DNA from 4 places in the Streptomyces sp. NPDC111656 genome. Region 2 is predicted to be linked to each of the others. Evidence: riboswitches for the same ligand, from Rfam matches in the RefSeq annotation. Region 2 holds a riboswitch; each other region holds the start of a gene.
The links. Region 2 has a riboswitch for cyclic di-AMP ahead of ACZ7M3_RS08470 (C40 family peptidase). Riboswitches for the same ligand answer to the same signal wherever they lie in the genome.

Region 1 (4,319 bases), on a different contig from region 2:
CTCCTCGTAGTACTCGGTCATCTCGGCGGCCGAGCGGGACTTGCCCTCGAACTCGTACTTGCCGTCCTTGTAGAACTCGGACGCGGCGACGTCGAGCGCGAGCGCGATCTGCTCGCCGGGGATGTAGCCGGCCTGCTTGATGGCCTCGAGGATGAGGTCGAGCGCGGCGCGGTTCGACTCCAGGTTCGGGGCGAAGCCGCCCTCGTCGCCCAGGCCGGTGGACAGGCCCTTGGTCTTCAGCACCTTCTTGAGGGTGTGGTAGACCTCGGCGCCCCAGCGCAGGGCCTCGGAGAAGGACTCCGCGCCGATCGGAGCGATCATGAACTCCTGGATGTCCACGTTGGAGTCGGCGTGCGAGCCGCCGTTCAGGATGTTCATCATCGGAACGGGCAGCAGGTGCGCGTTCGGTCCGCCCAGGTAGCGGAAGAGGGGGAGGTCGGACGCCTCGGAGGCGGCGTGCGCGACGGCGAGCGAGACGCCGAGGATGGCGTTGGCGCCGAGCGAGCCCTTGTTGTCGGTGGCGTCCAGGTCGAACATCGCCTGGTCGATCAGGCGCTGCTCGGTGGCGTCGTAACCGACGAGCTCCGGGCCGATCTGCTCGATGACGGCAAGGACGGCCTTCTCGACACCCTTGCCGCCGTAACGGTTGGGGTCACCGTCACGGAGCTCGATGGCCTCGAAGGCGCCGGTGGACGCGCCGGACGGAACGGCGGCACGACCCGTGCTGCCGTCGTCGAGGCCGACCTCGACCTCGACCGTGGGGTTGCCTCGGGAGTCCAGGATTTCCCGGGCTACGACGACGTCGATGGACGGCACGAGCATCTCCTTCTGGGATGTGACGCGGGTACGCGGAGCCTGTGATGGCTTCGCGACATGAGCCTAACCGCCCCGGGGGGATCGGCCAGCCGGTCGCCCACCCCTTGGGCAGAACTGAACGTACACATTGTTCCAGAACGGAACAAAAACGGGTACGGAAATCCGGGTACGAAATGCTCGGTGCGAAGTGCTGGACACGAAAAACCCCGCTCCGGCGCGTACGGGGGAACACGCACCGGAGCGGGGGGCCCGTGGGGACGGGGGTGGCCCTCACCGGGGTCTCCAGTGTGGAGACCCCTTTTATGCGGGAGCTGTCATTCAGCTGAGGTGAAGCTGCCGATCATCAGCTGAGGTGCAGCCGCTGACCCGGGTAGATGAAGTCGGCATCGTCGACGATGTCCTTGTTCAGCTTGAACAGCTGCTGCCAGCCGCCCTTGACCTTCTTCTTCTCGGCGATCGAGCTGAGGCTGTCACCCTTGACGACCTTGTACTCGCCGTCGCCCTTCTTGACCTTCTTGCCGGTCGGGGTGGAGACGGTCTTCTCGGCGGCCGGGCGCGACGCCGAACGGGAGGCCGCGGTGTCCGTCGAGCGGGTGGTGTTGCTGGTGCTCGGCGAGCTGTTCGACGAGGAGCCGTTCGAGGAGGACGAGGTCGACGGGGCGCTCGCGCCGCCGGTGTACGCAGCGCTCGACAGGCCCGTGCCACAGGTCGGCCAGGCGCCCTTGCCCTGCGCAGCGAGGACCTTCTCGCCGACGGTGATCTGCTGGGACTTGGAGGCCTGGTTGGCGGTCGCGGCGTACGCGGTGCCGCCGTACGCGGCCCAGGTGGAGGCCGAGAACTGCAGACCGCCGTAGTAGCCGTTGCCGGTGTTGATGGACCAGTTCCCGCCGGACTCGCACTGGGCGACGGCGTCCCACTGGGAGGCGGTGGCGGCGGAGGCGTTGCCGGCCGCCATCAGCGGAGCGGCGATGGCGACACCGGTGACACCGGCGAGCGTGGCGACACGAGTGGCCTTGGACGGACGGCGGTGCTTGCCCTTGCCGGAAAACAGCATGGAGAGATCCCCTCACCGACGCCTGCGAGGTGAGCTGTCGGGTTCGGGCGGGTGAGTGCCCGGCCGTGCGCGCTGAGCGCTCGGCTTCACCCCAAGCCGCTCCCGGTCAACTACCGGGCGCGGCGCATACCTTGGGTCCCCCGCTCCTGCCTACGGCGCTGACGCGTCGACTGTTCCCGTACGGCCGTTGGCAGGATTCGGCGTTGACGACCGTCGGGGCCCGCTGTGGCGAGCGGTGACGACCGTAAGCAGTCGATCGGCTGAATTCCAAAGACGATCAGGGCCTTTGAGATCCATCTCTCACTCGCGCCAAACCGGACATTACACAGCGAACCGTGACGCGAACTGCCCCTACTTTTCGCCCGATTCGGCACCAACTGCAAGGCTCTGACCGGGGAGGATGAGGTTCGGGTCGACGCCGACCGTCTTCTTGTTCGCGTCGTACAGCTCGGCCCATCCGCCTTTGAGGTCAAGGGCGTCCGCGATGGTCCAGAGATTGTCTCCGACGCGCACGACGTAGGAGCCGTCGACGGCGTCGCGGGAGGCGCCGGCGCCGCGCGAGGCGTGCCGCCCGGAGGAGTCGTCGCTACGGCCGTCCACGGCACTGTCGGTGGTGTTCTCGTCCGCGGTGCCGCCACGGTGGCGCCCCGCACCGGTCGTCGCGTTCTCGGACGTACCGGAAGAGTCGTCGCCCTGGCCGGAGTTGCCCGAGTCGTCACTCTTCGCCGTTTCCGTGTCGGAGCCGTCCGCCCCCTGGGCGTCGCCGCCGGTGTCGGCCTTCGTCGTGTTCTCGGACGCCTTCGAGGACGAACCGGACGAAGACGAATCGGACTTCGAGCCGGAAGAGCCGGACGGAGTCGAAGTCGCGGACGAACTGGATGAATCGGATGAACCAGATGAATCCGATGTACTGGACGAGTCGTTCGCCACGCCCGTGTCGACCAGGATGTCGCCCGAGTGCTTGCTCAGCCCGGAGAGCGGTCCGCAGGTCGGCCAGGCGGTGAGGCCCTGGTCGTCGAGGAGCTTCTCGGCGATGGCTATCTGCTGTGAGCGGCTGGCCTCGTCGGCGCTCGACGCGTAGGCGAGGCCGCCGTACTTCTCCCAGTCCGCCTGGCTGATCTGGAGCCCGCCGTAATACCCGTTGCCGCTGTCGGCACTCCACTGGCCGGCGCTCTCGCACTCGGCGACCCGGTCCCACGTGGTGCCGTCGGCCGCGCTCGCGCTGGTGGCACCGAGCAACGGGATCGCGATGGCGGATCCGGTCACCCCTGCCGCGACGATGAGGGCCGGGGCCTGACGGGGGCGACGATGGCGGCCGTTCCCGGAGAGCATGCGGAAGCCTTTCACGTGACAGCAGGTGACTACGCGACGTGTGAGTCGCGTTGACGAGTGAACGTATCCGCACCCGAACACTTGTCACAAGTCGATGCAGCGTAGATCACGTGAAGATCACAGAGTTGAATGCGCGTCAGGTTTGAGCACCCTTAGGTGTATGGTCGCCCGCTATCGCGAGACCGGTACCGGAGGCGTGAACTCCACTGGAAGCGTGCGCAATCCACGCATAATGAGCCCGCCGCGCCAGCGCAAATCGGCCGAATCCCCCGCGAGTTGGAGGTCGGGGAGACGGGTGAGGAGGGTGGCGAGCGCGGTCTGACCCTCCAGGCGGGCGAGCGGGGCGCCGAGACAGTAGTGAAGGCCGTGGCCGTAGCCGAGGTGTTGGTTGTCACGGCGGGAGAGGTCGAGCGTGTCCGGCCGTTCGAACCGCGCGGGGTCACGGTCCGCAGCCGCGAGGACCACGAGGACGGGGTCGCCGGGCGCGATGCCTTGACCGCCGATGCACACGGCCTCGGTCGCGAACCGCCACGTGGCCAGTTCCACGGGCCCGTCGTATCGGAGGAGTTCCTCGACGCCGGTCTCGAGGAGTTCGCGTTCGCGGGCGGCGAGGGACTTCTGGAGGCGCGCGCGCTGCTCGGGGTGGGTGAGGAGGGCGTACGTGCCGTTGCCGATGAGATTGACGGTCGTCTCGAACCCGGCGAAGAGCAGGATGAAGGCCATGGCGGCGGCCTCGTTCTCCGTGAGGTGCTCGCCGTGGTCGGACGCGCGGATGAGACCGGAGATGAGGTCCTCACCGGGCGCGGGCGTGTCGGGAAGGCCTTCCCGCTTCTTGTGAATGAGCTCGAGCAGATACCCGCGCATCTTCTTGACCGACCGCGCGACCCCGCCCCGCGGTCCGCCGCCGTGCCGGATCATCATCCCCGCCCAGTCCCGGAAGTCGTCCTGGTCCTCGCGGGGCACGCCCAGCAGGTCGCAGATGGCGTAAATGGGAAGCGGGAACGCGAACTCGTGGATCAGATCCGCGGAACCCTTCGCCGCGAACTGGTCGATCAGTTGATCGGTGAGCTCCTGCACGCGCGGCGCGAACTCGGCCACCCGTCGCGGTGTGAACGCC
Region 2 (4,319 bases):
GGCCACGCGCGCGTGGAGCTCGATGAGCCCCACGCGCGTGCCGGGCGCCGAGGCATTAGGCCGGACGCACCACGCTGTGGATGATCGACTCGCCGCCGTAGAAGATCGACTCCTCGCGGACGTACGCGCCTGGCTTGGGGGCGTGGATCATCATGCCGTTGCCGACGTAGAGGCCGACGTGGCTGATGTCGTCGTAGAAGAAGACGAGGTCACCGGGCTTGATGTCGGAGAGCGGGACCGTCGTGCCCACGTTGACCTGGTCCCAGGTGGTACGCGGGAGCTCGACGCCGGCGGCCTTCCAGGAGGCCTGGGTGAGGCCGGAGCAGTCGTAGGAGCCGGGCCCGGTCGCGCCCCAGACGTACGGCTTGCCGATCTGGGTGCGGGCGAAGGCGAGGGCCTTGTCGGCCTTGGCGGTGTACGAGGAGTCGGTGGCCGAACTCCCGGAGGTGCCGGCGGAGCCAGTGGTCCCGGAGGCGCCGGAGGTGCCGGAGGTCCCGGAGGTGCCGGAACCCGTCTGCTGCTGGGCGGCCGCCTCCTGGGCCTTCTTCTCCGCCGCGGCCTGCTGCTGGGCCAGCTCCGCCGCCTTGCGGTCGGCCGCTTCTTGCTTCTTCTTCTCGATCGCCGCGAGCCGCGCCTTCTCCTCGGCGGTCAGTTTCGAGAGCAGGTCGCGCGCCGCGGCGAGCTTGCGCTGCACGTCGGCCTTGGACGTCTTCAGCGCGCTCTGCGCCGTGGTGAGCGTCTGCAGGCTCTCGGAGGCCTCCGCGCGCTTCTTGGTGGTGGCGGCCTGCTCGGTGACGTAGTCGTCGACGGCCGCCTTCTGGCGGGTGGTCAGACGGTTCATCAGCTGGGTCTGATCGAAGTAGTCCTGCGGATTGTCGGCCAGCAGGAGGCTCGCGGTGTCGGGGGCGGCGGCGCCGGTGCGGTACTGCGCCGCGGCGAACGAACCCAGCTCCTCGCGCGCGGTGTTGAGCTTCTCGGTGCGCTGGGCCACGTCGTCGAGGAGGGAGTCGACGCGCTTGCGCTGCTGCGCGGTCTTCTCCCTGGTCGCGTTGTACTTCTCGGTCGCCGCCTCGGCCTGGTGGTAAAGGTCGTCGACCTTCTTCTCCACCTCTTCGATGCTCGGCTTGGAGTCGGCCGAGGGCGCGGCGTTCGCCGTCTGGGAGAGCAGGGCCACGGAGGTGAGGGCCGCCGTGGCGAGGGCGGGAGTCCGTATACCCGCTATGCGCGTACCCGTAGGACTCCACTTGCGATGCGACGCCAAGGTGGCGACTCCTTCCGTCATCCGCCTACCGAGTTAGCTGTCGGGTTCGGGCGGGTGCTTCCGGAAGGTTTGCCCTACGGTCCCTGCCCCACTGGGCGGTTGGACCGATTCACCCCAAGTTCGGTTGGGTCCCCGGCTCCGGCTGCCACGCGGGCGCACCGGACTCGGCGGAGGCCGCACGGCCCGGCGGTGTTCGCCGGTTGGGTCGAGCGGCCTGCCCGGCACGCTAGCCAACTCATAAGTGTTCTGTGAAGTTTGATGTGCGATATGCCCGATACATTTTCGTGACCTTGATCCTGAAGGCCATTGATCGGGACCGACTGTGGCTGACCGTAATGAAACGATCCTGAACGGTGACGGCGTCCACGGTGGAGAGAGAGTCGGAAAGAGATCGTGCGCGGTCACGGACAGGGATCATGCGCGCTCGCGGAAAAACCGGTCGGGTTTCCAGGGTGGCCGCGGGTTGTCAGTGGGGCCGCCTAGACTCGGAGAGCGATGAGCAGCCTCTTTGATGACAGCTTTCTGGCGGACCTCCAGCCTTCCGGGGCCCACGAGGAAGAGCCCCCGCCGCCTCCCGAGGACGGGGCGCCGGAGCCGCTTCCGGACGACCTGTTCGGCGGCCGCTTCGACGCGCCCGCGAGCCGGGACGCCTACTACCGCGACGGCGCGCCCCGCCCCGCCGTGGACCCGGCGGCCCTGCTGGACGGGCTGAACGAGAACCAGCGCGCGGCCGTGGTGCACTCCGGCTCCCCGCTGCTCATCGTGGCCGGCGCGGGCTCCGGCAAGACCCGGGTGCTCACCCACCGCATCGCCCATCTGCTGGGCGAGCGCCATGTCCACCCCGGCCAGATCCTCGCGATCACCTTCACGAACAAGGCTGCGGGCGAGATGAAGGAGCGCGTCGAGCAGCTCGTCGGCCCGCGCGCGAACGCGATGTGGGTGATGACCTTCCACAGCGCGTGTGTGCGGATCCTGCGCCGCGAGAGCAAGAAGCTCGGCTTCACCTCCTCGTTCTCGATCTACGACGCCGCCGACAGCAAGCGCCTGATGGCGCTCGTCTGTCGTGATCTGGATCTCGATCCCAAGCGCTTCCCGCCCAAGTCCTTCAGCGCCAAGATCTCGAACCTGAAGAACGAGCTGATCGACGAGGAGGACTTCGCCGCCCAGGCCGCCGACGGTTTCGAGAAGACCCTCGCCCAGGCCTACGCGATGTACCAGTCGCGGCTGCGCGAGGCCAACGCGCTCGACTTCGACGACCTGATCATGACCACGGTCAACCTGCTGCGCGCCTTCCCGGACGTCGCCGAGCACTACCGGCGCCGCTTCCGCCACGTCCTGGTCGACGAGTACCAGGACACGAACCACGCGCAGTACGCCCTGGTCAGGGAGCTCGTCGGCCCGGCCGCCGGTGACCGGCCCGAGGACGCGCCGCCCACCGAGGGCGAGCTCGGGCCCGCCGAGCTGTGCGTCGTGGGCGACGCCGACCAGTCGATCTACGCCTTCCGCGGGGCGACCATCCGCAACATCCTCCAGTTCGAGGAGGACTACCCGGACGCGACGACGATCCTGCTGGAGCAGAACTACCGCTCCACCCAGACGATCCTGACCGCCGCGAACGCGGTCATCGAGCGCAACGAGTCCCGCCGTCCCAAGAACCTGTGGACCAACGCGGGCGCCGGTTCGAACATCACCGGCTATGTCGCCGACACCGAGCACGACGAGGCCCAGTTCGTCGCCGAGGAGATAGACCGTCTCACCGACGCGGGCGAGGCGAGGGCGGGTGACGTCGCCGTCTTCTACCGGACGAACGCACAGTCCCGTGTCTTCGAAGAGATCTTCATCCGCGTCGGCCTGCCCTACAAGGTCGTCGGCGGCGTCCGCTTCTACGAGCGCAAGGAGGTCCGGGACGTCCTCGCGTACCTCAGGGTCCTGGCCAACCCCGAGGACTCGGTCCCGCTGCGCCGCATTCTGAACGTTCCCAAGCGCGGCATCGGCGAGCGCGCCGAGGCCATGATCGACGCGCTCTCGCAGCGCGAGAAGATCAGCTTCCCGCAGGCGCTGCGCCGCGTCGACGAGGCGTACGGGATGGCGGCGCGGTCGACGAACGCCGTGAAGCGGTTCAACACGCTCATGGAGGACCTCCGTACGATCGTCGAATCCGGCGCGGGCCCGGCGACCGTCCTGGAGGCGGTCCTCGAGCGCACCGGCTATCTCGCCGAGCTGCAGGCCTCGACCGACCCGCAGGACGAGACCCGGATCGAGAACCTTCAGGAGCTCGCCGCCGTGGCCCTGGAGTTCGAGCAGGAGACCGGCGAGGGCGAGGGCGAAGGCACGGGGGCGGGCACGGCTGCGGGTGCGGCGGTTGCTGGTGCGGCGTCCGGTGGGCTCTCCGCGTTCCTGGAGCGTGTCGCGCTCGTCGCCGACTCCGACCAGATCCCGGACGAGGAGGACGGCAACGGCGTCATCACGCTGATGACCCTCCACACCGCCAAGGGCCTGGAGTTCCCGGTCGTCTTCCTCACCGGCATGGAGGACGGCGTCTTCCCGCACATGCGCGCGCTGGGACAGGTCAAGGAGCTGGAGGAGGAGCGGCGCCTCGCGTACGTCGGCATCACGCGCGCGCGGGAGCGGTTGTACCTCACCCGTTCGTCCATGCGCAGTGCCTGGGGCCAGCCCTCGTACAACCCGCCGTCCCGCTTCCTGGAGGAGATCCCGGAGACGCACCTGGAGTGGAAGCGCACCGGCGCGACCGCTCCCATGCCCTCGGGGCCCGTCTCCGGTGTGGCCGCGTCGCTGTCCTCCTCGCTGTCGTCCTCGCGCTCGCGGTCCACGGCGTCCGGCGCCTCCGGCTTCGCGACGCGCCGCGGGGTCTCCGAGAAGCCGGTGGTCTCGCTCGCGGTCGGTGACCGGGTCACTCACGACCAGTTCGGCCTGGGCACCGTGGTCGGTGTGAAGGGGACGGGTGCGAACGCGGAGGCGACGGTCGACTTCGGCGAGGCGAAGCCGAAGCGGTTGCTGCTGCGGTACGCACCGGTGGAGAAGCTGTAGTTCGTTCGAC
Region 3 (4,319 bases), on a different contig from region 2:
AGGCGCGTGCCATGAACGAACCGTCCGCCCGTCATGTCCTGCCCGAGTTCACCGAGCGGACGAGCATGGTGCACCGGACCCTGGATCCGTACTCGAAGCTGCTCGACGAGCGGATCGTGTTCCTCGGAACGCCGATCGACGACACCTCGGCGAACGACGTGATGGCGCAGTTCATGCACCTCGAATACCTGGCGCCCGACCAGGACATCGCGCTGTACATCAACTCCCCCGGCGGCTCGTTCAGCGCGATGACGGCGATCTACGACACGATGCAGTTCGTCAGTTGCGACGTGGAGACCACCTGCCTGGGGCAGGCCGCGTCGGCCGCCGCCGTACTGCTGGCCGGCGGCGCGCCGGGCAAGCGGTTCGCGCTGCCGGGGGCCCGGGTGCTGATCCACCAGCCGTCACTTCCCGAGCCGCTGCAGGGACAGGCGAGCGATCTGGCCCTCCAGGCAGAGGAGTTGATGCGCACTCGAAGGCTGCTGGAGGACATGCTCGTACGGCACACGGGGCAGAGTCCTGAACAGGTCGCCGCCGACATCGAGCGCGACAAGATCCTGGACGCTCAGGCCGCGTTGGCGTACGGACTGGTGGACGGGATCATCCCCAGCCGCAAGACCTCGCGCACCGCGCCCGGTGCGAGGAACGCCACACCCGACGCGAGGTGATCCGCCGATGGTGCCCGAACTGCCCCCGCTGCCCGCGCTGACACGAGCCGAGGCCGAGCTGATCGACCGTTACCTCGACGTGGTCGACCTGCTCGGCCGTATCAACCCGGCCCGGCCCGGAGACACCTACCGCGGGCTGCGTGCCGCCCAGGCGCTGGTCGCCAAGGCCACCGAGCTGCGGGACGCCCTCGCGCTGATGCACCAGCGCGGCGAGAGCGAGGTGCACGCGCCGACGCTGGCGCAGGCTCTGCGCGTCCTCGACGGTGAGCGGCGGGCGGCCCGCGTCACGCTGCCGCCCGACGCCGACAATTGACACGTCCGCACCCGGGTCGCCGTGCGCGCCGAGTCGGCGAGGCGTCCGGCCCGGGGTTCAAACGGACCAGATGGCGTACCCCCTGATGGAGTAATCACACACCCCTTCGGGGAACCGAAAAAGTTGCACAACGCGCGTAGCCCGGAGGCGGAATGAGATGCTCCGGTGCTGGTGGGCGCGTCGTCGGTGTCCCCAACATCGCCCGAACAGGGGGTCGTCCACCCGAACGGGTGAGTGGTGAGTAACCCCACAAATCGCCGGTTCCACTCGGATTTTGTGACTGCTATGCGTGAAGATCCCTTCCGACGACAAGCCCCCGCCACAGCGGCGGGGCGGTCCGGGCGGACGCCGAGTCCTGCCGCTGCCCGGATGACCGGTCGACAGAAGTGCATCGGCAGGAGTGGAGGACCCAGCAAGACGGGTCGCCGGAGAAATCCGGGCGGTCCTTGGGGTGAAGCCGCGCAAGCGGCCGGGCTACTTCGCCAGCCCGAATCCGACAGGTCATCCTTCACAGGCGGCTGACGAAGGGTTGCGCATGACTGCGCTCAATCGTGTCCCGTCGCTGTGGACCCGGGCCGGTACGGCCTCGGCGCTCACCATCGCCGCCGTGGGCGGCAGCCTCGTGGTTCCTGGCGTCGCATCCGACGCCGAAGCGGCCACGTTGGCGACGAAGGCACTTCAGGTCGCCGCTTCCAAGAAGGGCTCCCCGTACCAGTACGGTGCCGCCGGGCCACGCCGATTCGACTGCTCCGGGCTCACGCTCTACTCGTACAAGAAGGCGGGCAAGACGCTGCCTCGTACGGCCGCGGCGCAGTACAACAAGACGCACCACATCTCCGCGTCCCACCGCAAGGCCGGAGACCTGGTGTTCTTCCACTCGGGCCGGAACGTGTACCACGTCGGCATCTACGCCGGAAAGGGAAAGATCTGGCACTCCCCGAAGACAGGGGAGGTCGTGAAGCTGCAGAAGATCTGGACGAAGAGCGTCTGGTACGGCCGGGTCAGCTGACCTGCCCGAGGGGGTGCCGCCGGCCGGCACCCCCTCGGGGTTCCCTCCGGGCGTGAAATGCGGACGAACCGGTTACTCGTTCAGCATGGCTGAGCGACCTTCCCCCGAAGAACGGAACGAGACGCCCCTCGAGCGCGCCGATCGCAACTTCGGCGAACTGCTCCAGGAGCTGCGCGTCACGCAGACCGGTGTGCAGATCCTCTTCGCGTTCCTGCTGACGCTGGCGTTCACCCCGCGCTTCCCGTCCCTCGACACGGTGCAGCGCGCCACGTACGTCACCACCCTCCTGCTGGCCGTGGCCGCCGCCGCGCTCTTCACGGCGCCGGCCGCGCTGCACAGGTCGCTGTTCCGGCAGGGCGCGAAGCCGACCGTCGTGCGGGTCTCCTCCGTCCTGGCCACGGTCGGGATGGGCGTGCTCATGCTGGCGCTGACGGGATCGGTGCTGCTCGTCGTGGACGTCGCGCTGGGACGCGCCGCGGGGATCGCCTCGGGCGCGGGCACGCTGCTCGTCTGTGTGGCGCTGTGGGGCCTCCTGCCCGGCCTGGTGCACCGTGCCGTCGTCAGCGCAGCGACGGCTCCGAAAGAAGCACCCGACCGAGAACCGTGAGCGCGCTCATCGCCCGGCTGCCGCCGGCCGAACCGGCCGGACAGCGCGGTCGCACCGGAGAGATGGCCAGGACGGCTGCGGCTCCGGTGGGGCCGCGGTTGCGGGGACCGGGAGATCCGCACCGTACGATCTCCGTCGTCCACCGGACCGGGGACCGCTCGGCACCGGCGGCCGAGGCCTTCCGGGCCCCGCCGCGAGGCGCCTCGCAGCGCAGACACGACAACTGGGCCGCTCCTCAGGGCTCTTGTGGGCCGCCGGCCGTCACCGGCTGGGCCGGCACCGTCCAGGGCAGCTCGATGGCGACCGTCTTGCCGCCCTCACGGGTGGGCCGGACGACGAGTCTGCCGCCGCATTCGGCGGTCAGCCAGCGGATGATCACCATGCCGCGTCCATTGTCCTGCTGGACGGCGGCAGGCAGACGTTTGGGAAAGCGCGGATGGCTGTCGGTGACGCCGATCCTGAGGTGTTCGTCTCGGTCGAGCCGGACGTCCACCGTGAAGGTGGGCGACTGCCCGAAAGTATGTTGGACGGCGTTGGTGGCTAGTTCTGACACGATCAGGCGTACGGTGTCCGCGACTTCGGCGTCGCACGGCAGGCCCCATTCGGCCAGCACATCGGCGACGAAATTCCGGGCCGCGGAGACCGAGGCGGGATCGCTCGGCAGAGTGACGGATGCTTCCTGGTGATCTGCCATGGCGACGTCGTCCCTTTCCCACGGGACCGGAGTCCGACACGGAGCGGATGGTTCGAGTACGGTCCCGGACTGGTGCTTCGCGCCAGACTGCCATCACTGGGCCGGTCACGGGTGCGATCCACCGAGATATGCATATATCTGTCGCTCGATGCGGTGAACTCCACGACGACGGAGCGTATTTGGGCGGCTCGGAAGGAGTAAGGAGTACGGCCATGCAGCACGGTCCCGCGGTGCGCCGCCGCAAGCTCGGTGCCGAACTGCGCGCGCTGCGCGCCGTTGCGGGTCTCACCAGTGGTGAGGCGGCCCGTCTCGTCGGCTGGCACCAGTCGAAGGTGAGCCGGATCGAGACCGGTATCAGTGGGGTGAAACCGGCCGACGTGGAGCGCCTGTTGGACGCCTACGCCGTCACGGACCCCGAGTTACGGGAGCTCCTGGTCGGCCTCGCGGGCTCCGAGGGCAACGGTCGCCATCACTGGTGGCACGCCTACCGCGGGGTCCTGCCGCCCACGTACCGCGACTTCATCAGTCTGGAGTCCCAGGCCAGCGGCATGCGCACGCTGGAGACCACGGTGGTGCCCGGACTGCTCCAGACGCCCGAGTACGCGCGGGAGGTGACCCGGGTCGCCGTCGGCGGCCTGGAGGACGGCAAGCTCGACGCGCTCGTCGAGGTGCGCCTCGCCCGGCAGGACGTCCTGCGTTCGAATCCGCCGCTGGAACTGACCGCCGTCCTCGACGAGGCCGTGTTAAGACGTGAGGTCGGCGGACCGAAGGTGATGGCTCGGCAACTGGAGCGTCTGCGGGAGGCCGCCACCCTGCCTCAAGTGCGCCTTCAGGTCCTGCCGTTCGCCGCGGGAGCCCATATCGGCGTCACCGGGCCTTTCGTTATCTTCTCATTTCCGAACACAACTGATCTGGATGTGGTTGTTCTCGACCACTTGACGAGTAGCCTCTATCTCGAACGGAAAGAAGACCTTCAGGCCTACACCGAGGCCTTCAACGCCCTTCAGTTCCACGCCCTTTCGCCCGAG
Region 4 (4,319 bases), on a different contig from region 2:
TCGCGGCGGCGCTGGCGGTGCTGCTGCCGCTCGGTTACGGCGGCGTGGACGGCGTACTGCTGCTCCTGGCCGCGCTCCTCGGCGTGGCCGTCACGGCGGCGGCGCTGTGGTGGGCGCTGACCCGGCGCGGCCCGCTCCGCTGGGTGGCGGCCGTGCTGGCGGCCGTCGCGCCCGGCGCCGTGATCACCCTGTTCGCCGTGGCCCGCCTGCTCTGGGCCGTCCCCGTGTCCCTGGCACTGTGGACCGTGGCCGTCTGGAGCGGCCGGTACGCCCTGCGGAGCGACCGGACGCGCGCCCCGCGCCCGAAGGAACGCAGGGCACCACCGCCGCGGCGCCCCTTCCTCCTCATGAACCCGCACTCCGGCGGCGGCAAGGTGGCGAAGTTCGGACTGCGGGAGAAGGCGGAGCGGCTCGGCGCGCAGGTCGTGCTCCTCGACCCGGACCAGCACCAGGACGTCACCGCGCTGGCCCGGGCCGCCGTCGCGGACGGCGCGGATCTGCTGGGCGTCGCCGGCGGTGACGGTACCCAGGCGCTGGTCGCGGCCGTCGCCGCCGAACACGGTCTGCCGTTCCTGGTGGTCTGCGCCGGCACCCGCAATCACTTCGCCATGGACCTCGGCCTCGACCGCGACGACCCGGCCACCTGCCTGGACGCCCTCATCGACGGCGTCGAACTCCGCGTGGACCTCGGCTTCGCCGGCGGCCACCCGTTCGTCAACAACGCCTCCTTCGGCGCGTACGCGGCGGTCGTGCAGAGTCCCGCGTACCGCGACGACAAGATCGGCACCATCCTGGACCTCCTGCCCGACCTGCTCACCCGCCAGCGCGGGCCGCGGCTGACCGCCCGCGCCGGCGACACGACGCTCGACGCCCCGCAGGCCGTACTGGTGAGCAACAACCCCTACCGAACCAACGATCCGGCCGGTCTCGGCCGCCGCGAACGGCTCGACTCCGGGCTGCTCGGTGTCCTCGGCATCACGGTGGACAGCGCGGCCGAGGCCGCCGCGCTCGTACTGGACCCCGCGCCGGACGGACTCGCGGTCCTGACCACCCGTGAGGTGGTCATCGACGCCGACCGCTCGGAGATCGAGGCCGGCATCGACGGCGAGGCCCTGGTCCTGCCCGCCCCGGTCCACTGCCGCGTCGAACCCGGAGCGCTGCGCGTCCGCGTCCCCAAGGAACGGCCCGGCGTGCCGGAGGCCCAACCCCCTTTGGACTGGCGCCGGTTGCGCACGCTCGCGGCGACCATGGGGCGCACGGCGGTCGTACGACATCCTGGTCGCGGCCGGGACACGTAGACGAAGGTCACAATTACATATCGGACAGTTCGCGCTCCAATCTTCACACCAGGCACACAAATTGGCTAAGTTGGCCGTAGGCCGCACGACTCCCTCCGGCGAACCTCGCCGGGTCGCGCGACCTCCGCCGAATCCGGCGCCCCCGTGGCAACCGGAACCAGGACCCAACCGGCCTTGGGGTGAATCGGCCCAACTGCCCCACCGGGCAAGGGCCGTAGGGCATGCCTTCCGGAATCTTCCGCCCGAACCCGACAGCCGGCCCGGTAGGCGGAGTACGGAAGGAGTACGGCTCCCATGGCGCCGGAACGAACCCCGCGCCCTGGAGGCAACAGCCTCCCTGGCATGCCCGACTCCGCACGCGCGACGGCCGCCCTCAGTGGCGCGGACGGTCCGAGCCACGAGGAGGTGCAGCAGCGGATCAGCTCCCTCTACGACCAGGCCGAGAACGCCGTGGGGTTCGTCAACGGGACCCGCGCGATGACCACGGGGAGCCGAAGCCGCGTCAACCCGGCGCCGGAAGCCGCGCGCAGGCGCCGCGACCCCGCCCTCGACGACATCACCAAGACCTGGTTCGACGCGGCGCGCAGGCAGCTGGGTCCGTCCGCGCCGGCCAGGCTGCCGGCCGACCGGATGCCGAATCGCCCGGCCGAGGCGCGGCCCACGGGCCCGGCGAAGCGGCCGGAGGACGGACTCGGCGACCGTGGGCGGGAGTTGACCGCCCGCCCCGTTCTCGAGTTGACCGCGGGCCCCTCCGCCGAGGCGACCGCCGGGCCCGTGGCCGAGTTGACGGCCAGGGCCGTCGCCGCGCTGCCGGCCGCGCCGCAACCCGCGCAGGAGGCCGCCACGGCCCTGCTGCCCGCGCTGCCCGCCGGGCCGGGGCAGTCCTCGTTGAAGACGTCCAAGGAGAAGATCCAGCGGAAACTGGCGCTGGCCCGTGAGCTGGTGTCCAAGCACGCCGCACAGTGGAACCCCGGGCCCGCGGCGATCGAGTCACGTCCGGCCGAGGGTGTCTGGCCCACCCCGGAGGATCAGGCTCGCCAGCAGGCCGCGCAGGAGTGGCAGCGACAGCAGTCGACCGCACTCGGCCCGGACATGTCCCTCGGCACCGGGATGCCTCTCGGTGCGGACATGTCCATGGGTACGGGAATGCCCCTCGGTGCGGACATGTCCCTCGGCACGGGAATGCCCCTGGCTACGGACATGTCCATGGGTGCGGGGATGCCCCTGGCCGCGGGCATGCTTCCCGGCGCGGACATGTCCCTCGGCGGAGGCCTACCGCCGGCCACGGACATGTCCATGGGTACGGGGATGCCCCTCGGTGCCGACATGTCCCTCGGCGCGGGAATGCCCCTGGCCGCGGATATGCCCGTAGGCACCGGCGCGGTCAACACGGCCGTCGGAGCGGTCGGCGCCGTGGAGTCGGCGTACGGCGGGAAGGCCGCCAAGGCCCTCGCCTTCGCCCGCGAGCAGATCGGCAAGCCGTGCGTCTGGGGCGCGACCGGACCGGACTCGTACGACTCCGCCAGCCTCGTCCAGGCCGCCTGGAGGGCCGCCGGGGTCGCACTCCCGCGCACCGTGCACGGGCAGGCGACCGCCGGTGCGGCGATTCCCCTGACCGACATCCAGTTCGGCGACCTGATCTTCTTCTACGACAACGTCAGCCACGTCGGCTTCTACACCGGCAACGGCATGATGATCCACGCCCCCAGCCCGGGTGCCTCGATACGCGAAGAGTCCCTCTTCTTCGCCGGACAGAACGCGATCCACGGCGCGCTGCGCCCGGCGTGACGGACGCCGCGACGTCTCCAGCACCTCAAAGCACATATAAGGGACCGCAAAGGCCAAAGCTCCGCAATACCGGATGTACGTGATCCACGCGGGCCTCGCCGCCCGGCTCGCCACCCGCGCTGACCATACTGTGAGGCCACGCCGCCTCCCATCGCAAAGTGACTCATGCCCAAGCCCTCCACCGCCCGCGCCACCGCCCCGGAAACCGTCTGGCTGGCCGGCGGGCACCACATCGGGCCCGCCCCGCAGGAGATCCTCAGGGAGAACCTGCGAAGGCTGAAGGCCGACGAGACGATCCACGACTTCCTGGAGGCAGAGAACCCCTCGGACTCCGAGGGACATGTCTTCGAGGCGCGCTGGCTGGTCGACGACGCCGTCACGGTTCGCGCACGGCTCACGACGGACGGACGCGAACACGCCGCCGAAGCAACCCGCTGGACGCTGGTGGCCGAGGCGGAGCGGCCCTGGAACCTCGCGTGGCCCTCTCCCGCGACCATGTTCTGGCCCGAGGGACACGAGGTCTCCTGGGACCACGACATCGTGGCCGGGCTCCACCTGCGGGACATCAACCCGCTGCCGCAGGAGGACAAGACACTGCGCCGCCTGCTCAAGGAGGCCGCGCAGCACAGCTGGAGCATCAACGTCGTCATCCACGAGGCGATGACCACCGACGAACGCGGTCGCCTCCCGCTGGCCCGGCTGCTCCCGCCCGGTCTGCGCCACCGCGTCGTGGAACACCGCGCCGCGCCCGAGCAGTTCCAGGCGGTCAACTGGGCGCTGTACGACCTGGGCGTACGGGTGCCGCGCGGCGGCGCCGTGATTCTGCCCGGTTCCCCCGCCCGGCCCGGGTACGACGAGCAGGACTGCACCGTACGCAGCGTGTTCCTCGACGGCTCGGAGCCGACGGAGCTCCTGGAGAAGGTCGTGCGGTACGCGGCGCTGCCCCGGCCGCTGCCGGAGGCGGCGCAGGACGCCCTCACCGGCCTCCGGGATGACTGGAAGCTGCTGACGCTGGAGGAGGCGCGGGCGTTGGTGGCTGTCTACGCCGAGGCACTCGACGCCATGACGAAGTCGCGCGACCAGTACCGCGAGGCGACCGAACTCGCGCATGCGGCACTGGCCGACCTCCGAGACCTCCGGACGACGGCGTCCGGTGCGCACGAGACGTCCGCCGGCCCGGAGGGCAATCCGCTGCACCAGCTGACGCGGACGTTCCAGCGGGTCGCGGGCACC

Region 1: another riboswitch for cyclic di-AMP. It lies ahead of ACZ7M3_RS44150 (transglycosylase family protein); the one in region 2 lies ahead of ACZ7M3_RS08470 (C40 family peptidase).
Region 3: another riboswitch for cyclic di-AMP. It lies ahead of ACZ7M3_RS00780 (C40 family peptidase); the one in region 2 lies ahead of ACZ7M3_RS08470 (C40 family peptidase).
Region 4: another riboswitch for cyclic di-AMP. It lies ahead of ACZ7M3_RS01495 (C40 family peptidase); the one in region 2 lies ahead of ACZ7M3_RS08470 (C40 family peptidase).

The regions. Positions count from the first base shown of each region.
Region 1 is NZ_JBVKCA010000024.1:102,470-106,788, forward strand. It holds gene eno (phosphopyruvate hydratase) at 1-822, opposite strand, end outside; gene ACZ7M3_RS44150 (transglycosylase family protein) at 1,160-1,870, opposite strand; cyclic di-AMP (ydaO/yuaA leader) riboswitch at 1,875-2,038, opposite strand; gene ACZ7M3_RS44155 (LysM peptidoglycan-binding domain-containing protein) at 2,222-3,202, opposite strand; gene ACZ7M3_RS44160 (cytochrome P450 family protein) at 3,374-4,319, opposite strand, start outside.
Region 2 is NZ_JBVKCA010000002.1:646,031-650,349, reverse strand. It holds gene ACZ7M3_RS08470 (C40 family peptidase) at 56-1,261, opposite strand; cyclic di-AMP (ydaO/yuaA leader) riboswitch at 1,269-1,441, opposite strand; gene pcrA (DNA helicase PcrA) at 1,757-4,309, shown strand.
Region 3 is NZ_JBVKCA010000001.1:151,392-155,710, reverse strand. It holds gene ACZ7M3_RS00790 (ATP-dependent Clp protease proteolytic subunit) at 12-668, shown strand; gene ACZ7M3_RS00785 (hypothetical protein) at 676-981, shown strand; cyclic di-AMP (ydaO/yuaA leader) riboswitch at 1,359-1,513, shown strand; gene ACZ7M3_RS00780 (C40 family peptidase) at 1,517-1,990, shown strand; gene ACZ7M3_RS00775 (DUF6328 family protein) at 2,076-2,597, shown strand; gene ACZ7M3_RS00770 (ATP-binding protein) at 2,833-3,291, opposite strand; gene ACZ7M3_RS00765 (helix-turn-helix domain-containing protein) at 3,504-4,319, shown strand, end outside.
Region 4 is NZ_JBVKCA010000001.1:297,304-301,622, reverse strand. It holds gene ACZ7M3_RS01500 (diacylglycerol/lipid kinase family protein) at 1-1,298, shown strand, start outside; cyclic di-AMP (ydaO/yuaA leader) riboswitch at 1,414-1,584, shown strand; gene ACZ7M3_RS01495 (C40 family peptidase) at 1,641-3,086, shown strand; gene ACZ7M3_RS01490 (hypothetical protein) at 3,252-4,319, shown strand, end outside.